2 regions of the Ferrigenium straubiae genome follow, and region 1 is predicted to be linked to the other one. Evidence: predicted binding sites of a transcription regulator. Region 1 holds the regulator's gene; the other holds the start of a gene.

Region 1 (3,416 bases):
CCGTGGTGCATGATGTTTCGCTGTCGCTGAAGAGCGGCGAGGTGGTCGGCCTGCTCGGGCCGAACGGCGCGGGCAAGACGACTTCGTTCTACATGATCGTGGGGCTGGTCGCCGCCGATGGCGGGGAGATTTTCATCGATGAGCAGAACATCACCCACATGCCGATACACCGCCGCGCGCGCCTCGGGCTGGGCTATCTGCCGCAGGAAGCCTCGATCTTCCGCCGCATGACCGTGGCGCAGAATATCCAGGCAGTGCTGGAATTGCAGGATCTTTCCGATGACGACCTGCAGAATCGCCTGGAATCGTTGCTGGAAGACCTGCATATCACGCATATCCGTGACAATCCGGCCATCAGCCTGTCCGGTGGCGAGCGGCGGCGTGTGGAAATCGCGCGCGCGCTGGCGACCGACCCGCGCTTCATCCTGCTGGACGAACCGTTCGCCGGCGTGGACCCCATCGCCGTGCTGGACATCCAGAAAATCATCCGTTTTCTCAAGGAGCGCAATATCGGCGTGCTGATCACCGACCACAACGTGCGCGAGACGCTGGGCATCTGCGACCGCGCCTACATCATCAATGCCGGAGCGGTGATGGCGGAGGGCAAGCCGGATGAAATCATCTATAATGAGGGCGTGAGGAAAGTTTATCTGGGCGAGCATTTCCGGCTTTGATGGCAATGCACCCCGGAACAAACACCAGGCAATGAAACCGGCGCTACAACTTCGGATATCCCAGCAGCTGACGCTTACACCGCAGTTGCAGCAGGCTATTCGCTTGCTGCAACTCTCCACGCAGGACATTCATCAGGAAGTCGCCAGAATGCTGGACGAAAATCCCATGCTGGAATTGGCCGAAGAACCCGTGTTGGCTGTTTTTCCACGTGACGATACCCCCATGGAGACGCGCGACAGCGCGAGTTCGGCAGACGATAGGGTCGAGCAGAGCAGAGCCGACGACCGTGGCGCAGACGATTTCGGCAACGAGCAGGCGGACTGGAATACCGCTGGAGGCACGGCACACAGCACCGATGATGAGGATGAAACCTACCCCGAGCAGGCTGCCGGCGAGGCCAGCCTGCGCGAGCATCTGCATAACCAGCTGACCACCAGCTCGCTGGACGACAGGGACCGCAGGGTGGTCGGGATGCTGATCGATGCGCTGGACGAGAACGGCTATCTGGCGCAAGACTTGGGCGAGCTTGCCGAGCTGCTGCCCGCAGAGCTCGAAATCACCCTGGACGACCTGGAAACCGCGCTGGTGCAGCTGCAGCATCTCGACCAGCCCGGCCTAGGTGCGCGCAATCTGGGCGAGTGCCTGGCCCTGCAGCTCAAGGCATTGCCCGAAGACACGCCGCAGCGCGATTTGGCGATCCGCCTGGTGGGCCATCACCTGGATGCGCTCGCCGCACATGATTTTGCCAGGATCAAAAAACTGCTGCGCTGCACCGACGATGACCTGCGCACCGCGCAGCATCTGATCGTGGAACTGAACCCCAAGCCTGGCGCGGAGTTCGACCGGAGTGTTGCCGACTACGTGGTGCCCGATGTGATCGTCGAGAAGCGCGGGAACAAATGGCGTGCGCGGCTCAATGCGGAAGCCATGCCCAAACTGCGCGTGAACCAGATTTACGCCAACATCCTGCAGCAGCGCGACGACAAAGGTTCAGCGGGGCTTGCCACGCAACTGCAGGAAGCGAGATGGATGATCAAGAACCTGCAGCAGCGTTTCGAAACCATCCTGCGGGTCGCGCAGGCGATCGTGGAACGGCAGGGCAATTTTTTCGAACATGGCGAGATCGGCATGCGCCCGCTGGTGTTGCGCGAAATCGCCGAAACGCTGGAACTGCATGAATCCACGGTCTCGCGCAGCACCACGCAAAAATTCATGCTGACCCCGCGTGGCATATACGAATTCAAGCATTTCTTTGGCAGCGGCCTGTCCACGGAAAGCGGCGGCACCTGTTCTTCCACCGCAATACGCGAGTTGATCAAGCAACTGGTCAGCGCGGAAGATACCCGCAAACCGCTTACCGACAGCCGCATGTCAGAAATCTTGGCACAGCAGGGCATCGTAGTCGCCCGGCGTACCATAGCAAAGTACCGGGAGGCAATGCACATTCCCCCGGTGAATCTCCGTAAATCACTCTAAATAAGGGAGCAAGACATGAACCTCCACCTGACCGGGCGCCACCTGGAAATCACACCCGCCATCCGCGACTATGCGACCGGAAAAATCGGCAAGATCAAACGCCATTTCGACAATGTGATCGACGTTAATATCATCCTTTCCGTTGAAAAGCTGAAGCAGAAGGCCGAAGCCACCATCCATATCAGCGGCAAGGATGTCTTCGTGGAATGCGAGGACGAGAACCTGTATGCGGCGATAGACGCGCTGGTGGACAAGCTGGACCGCCAGGTGATGAAGCATAAGGAAAAGCTGGCGGCACGCCGCCACGACGACTCCGGCAAGCATCACGCAGCAGAATAATCACCAACGGGCGGCGGCAATGCCGCCCATTTTTATGCGACGTTGATAATGAACCTGATCAGCAAAATCCTGCTGCCCGCCAATATCCTGCTGGACGCCGAATCCACCAGCAAAAAACGCGTCTTCGAGCGGGTCGGCCTGCTGTTTGAAAACAACCAGCAGATCGCGCGCAGCCAGGTGTTCGACAGCCTGTTCGCGCGCGAGAAGCTCGGATCGACCGGCCTGGGGCAGGGCGTGGCGATCCCGCATGGGCGCATCGCCAAACTGCGTGAGGCGACTGCCGCGTTCGTCAAAACCTCCCACCCGATTCCGTTCGATGCGCCGGACGGCCAGCCGGTGAGCCTGATTTTCGTGCTGCTGGTCCCGGAGCGCGCCACCGACCTGCACCTGCAGATTCTCGGCGAGCTGGCGCAGATGTTCAGCGGTGCGCAGTTCCGCAACCGCCTGTTAGCCTGTGAAGATGTGGCCGGCATCCATCAGCTGTTCTGCGACTGGAAAAGCACGGCATGAGCCAGGTCAACGTCCGGCAACTGTTCGAAGACAAACAGCAGCGGCTGCAGCTCAGCCGCGTTGCCGGCACGGACGGCGCGGACCGCATCATCGACAGCGACAGGGTCAATGCCTCGAACAGCGAACTTATCGGCCATCTCAACCTGGTCCACCCGAACTGGGTGCAGGTGTTCAGCCGGACCGAACTCGATTATCTGCGCAACCAGGGTGCTGATGAGCGCGCCGGCGCGTTCCGGCAAATCGAACAAAGCATCACGGTCTGCCTGATCGTGGCGGGCGACGATGACATCCCGGCCGAGCTGATCGATTTTGCCAACGGCTCGCATATCCCGCTGTTCCGCTCTCCCAAGCCCAGCGCGCACCTGATGTGGCTGATCCGCCACTACATCGCCAAGGAGTTGGCCGAATCCACCACG
Region 2 (3,416 bases), 1.2 Mb from region 1:
GGCAGGGTCGGAGGGGTCGCCGCAATCATCTTCACTTCCGTGTTGATGGAAGCCATGATGGCGGCGCCTGTGCCGGCAGGATCAGTGATGGTGACAGTGGGCAGAGCGGTAAAGCCGGGGCCGGTGACCGTAGCCGTGATCCCGGTTATGACACCGGCCACGACAGTAGACGTCGCTGTAGCGGTGGTGCCGCTGGTGTCGCCTGCAGCAGGCGTGATGGTGACGGTAGGAGTAGCGGAATAACCGCTGCCGCCGGAGGTCACCGTGACGGTCAAGGGTTCGGCGACATACAGCCCCAGGTTGAATGACCGGTCGTTCGCGGCAGCGAGAATGCGCAGGCGGTAGGCCTTGGGATCGACGGCCAAGGTAGGATAGGCGGTGCCGTTCACGACCGGAGTATCCATGAATGCTTCGGGCGTGGTAGTCACGTCGCCGTATGCGCCGGTCGGCAGAGGATATGCCGAGGGGAACACGGGCCAGAACCATGGGCCCCAGTCCCAGCGGCCGGGCGGGTTCGTTCCATCGAAGGAATTCGGATCCTGGTTCGGCTCATAGACGTGGGCATACCATAAATCGCCCGGCTGGCCCCAATGCACCGTATCCCACTTCGCATCCTGCTGGGCGACGTCCTGGGGCACGAACGTTTTGTCCTGAATGACCAGGGGTATCTGGGTGGCGGGTACAGGCAAGGCGCTTTCCACCGGGTCGCTCAACAGGTATCCCGCCGCCATGCCGCCATAGACATTGATGCGGGTTATCGCGGCGGCGTGATCGTGATAGAACATCAAGCGGCCGCTCTGCTGGTTGGTCCAGATCAGCGTCTGGGAGCCATCGCCCGGGTCAGGCATGTCGGGGACATTCTGGGCGCTCGCCCCTTTCTTGTAGGAAGTGGTTTCCCCTGCCGGAGTGATCCATTGATGGGGCATGCCATCGCTGATCCACGGCGTGGCGCCGCCATGCAGGTGGATGATGGCGCGGTTTTCGGTGTATTTCTCAGTGCCGCCATTCGGGCCGGTTCCTGCCCCCATGAGGGTTTTGTCCACCGGCAGGAAGAGGTCGCCATTGCGTTTTCCCGCAGCGAAGTGCCCCTTGGGCAGCAGGTTGGAATATTTGATGCGCACCGGAACATCCTTGGTGGCGCTGATCAACGGCCCCAGGTAATGCGGGTTGTCAACCGCGTAAATCTGCGCGCCTTGGGCATTCATGATGGCCGTGCCATTGGGGTACTTCAGCGCGATATGCTTGCTCGATGCGGCATTCGCAGCTGTCTCCAGCTGAACGTAACCGCGCAGCGTGGTGGGCTTGGGCAGGTCGCTATGCATCTTCTCGGTGTACTCGACGATGCCGATTTCATAATAATCGGAGCCGGGATAGGAAGCCGCATCCTTCACCGCAACGGGAATGTACTGGCCGAGATTGTTCGTCCCGGCAGCGGTCAGGCCCGGCAGGCCATCGACGAATTTCCTTAAGGGAGTTCCGGTGTTGACCATCGCCCCCGGTGCCGCCGTCGGAGACAGGTCTGGCCGCATACCCGATGGGCTGTTGGCGTAAAAGGTAGGCACCTTGATGGGTGCGCCGGTCGAATTGGTACTATCGGCCCATCCGGCGCCCGCGTAGGCGGAATCGATTATCAACGGTGAACTGATCGCGAACAAAACCGCTACGGCCACCTGCTTTAGCTTGAATTTGCGCTGTTTCATGGTTATGTTCCTTTCAGGATTGTTTGGAATTCCCACGTGTTCTCCCAAGTGGTGCTGTACGCGTCACTCCCGTTGCAGGGTGGGTTGTCGGCAGCGGTTCGCAATTCGAGTATTACTGCTGCGGCAAACTGATGCACTACGCAATGGACTGCATATTTGCATCAGGAAATGTTGCATTTTTTCATTCACTACCGGAGGCTGAGGAGATATTGGATTCGATCCCTCACGGACGCGTGATCGCTCTGCGGTAAAGGTTCACCTCTGCGGCTCAAAGCCCGCTTCGACAGGGTTTCATACCTTGGGGGGAACGGAAGGATGCAAGGACAATATGGCGAACGCCATATGGCGATAAACTTCAGGCAACCGGGTATTACGGCGGCTAATTGGTAACCAGCCCTCTTTCTATGGCATAGGCAGTTATCATCGATGCATTGTGCAGATTGAGTTTTTTCATCAAATTGGATCGATGTTTTTCGACCGTCTTGATGCTCAGGCAAAAGTAGTCGGCAATGAACTTGTTCGGATGCCCTTCGGCCACGAGCTTCAGCACTTCCCTCTCGCGGTGGGTCAACGTATCCCAAGTGCTGACCGGGCTGGATGATTTGTCGGTATCCAGATAACCGTTGATCACTTTTGCCGATATGTCCGGGCTCAGGTAAGTCTTGCCGTTCAGCACGCTGCGGATTGCGATGCGCAATTCATCGTGCGATGCATCCTTGAGGATATAGCCGTCGGCGCCCGCACGCATGGCTTCAAAAATGTATTCGTCCGTTTTATGGATCGTGAGCACCAGTACGCGGACGCCGGGGTAGCGCCGCTTGATGTCTACGATGGATTCGATGCCATTCATGCCGGGCATGGAAAGGTCCGTCAGCACCAGATCGGGAGCGGTCGTCGCAATCATACGGACGGCATCGCGGCCATTCTCCGCTTCGCCGACAATCTCGATCTCCGTATCCTGGGATAGCAATGCCTTGAGGCCGGCCCTCAACAGGGTATGGTCTTCGACGATCAGAACGCGTTTTTTCTCTTTCATCATTACCTCCAGTCAGTCGCATGCCGCACAGCGCAAATGTAGTGGCCTTTGCCGTGATTCAATGAATCGCGGGCATCCAGGCAACCGTTGGTAGCCGATATTCCGTAACTCAGATATTTCTTGCCGTTCAGCACGCAGCGAATTGCGGTGCGCAATTCGTCATGTGCATCATCCTTGAGAACGTAGCCATCGGCGCCAGCCAGCAGGCTTCCATGAACGCATTCGACCGCCTTGTGCATGGTAAGAACCAGTACGCGGGTGTCCGGGTGGTGCCGCTTGATATCCGCAATGGCCTCCATGCCGCTCATGCCGAGTATGGGCAGATCCATCAGCACCAGGTCGGCGGCGAAAACCTTGACCAGAAGCGCGGCATCGCGGCTATCGTCAGATTCACCGGCAACCTCGATATCCGCTTCCCGCGACAATAATGTCCTGATGCCAATTCTCAGCAGTGGGTAATCCTCGATGATCAGGATGCGTTTCTTTTTTCCCATCGTTATCTCCGGTTTATATGTCCCATTCCGGCAACAACACCAAGGCTTCGGTGGAGTATGCATGGGGAACAGGTGGTATGTCTGAACTGCTAGCCGACAAACAGCGACCCACTCTTTTCATGATCGGACGCGATGCGCCACGCCTTGCCAAGGGCGGCAGGATGGCGGCCATTATTACAATGGTGA

The links. Region 1 encodes sigma-54, which starts transcription at its own class of promoters, with help from an activator protein. Its sites were predicted from a motif close to TGGCACNNTTCCTGCT; they were not measured.
Region 2: a site for sigma-54 is predicted at 1,861-1,876, ahead of ACRRNM_RS02455 (choice-of-anchor D domain-containing protein). Genes of this name have one in related genera too.

What each region holds. Positions count from the first base shown of each region.
Region 1 is NZ_CP194331.1:1,752,082-1,755,497, reverse strand. It holds gene lptB (LPS export ABC transporter ATP-binding protein) at 1-674, shown strand, start outside; gene ACRRNM_RS08455 (RNA polymerase factor sigma-54) at 706-2,151, shown strand; gene hpf (ribosome hibernation-promoting factor, HPF/YfiA family) at 2,167-2,490, shown strand; gene ACRRNM_RS08445 (PTS sugar transporter subunit IIA) at 2,539-3,000, shown strand; gene hprK (HPr(Ser) kinase/phosphatase) at 2,997-3,416, shown strand, end outside.
Region 2 is NZ_CP194331.1:541,206-544,621, reverse strand. It holds gene ACRRNM_RS02455 (choice-of-anchor D domain-containing protein) at 1-1,700, opposite strand, end outside; gene ACRRNM_RS02450 (response regulator) at 2,080-2,739, opposite strand; gene ACRRNM_RS02445 (response regulator) at 2,739-3,230, opposite strand.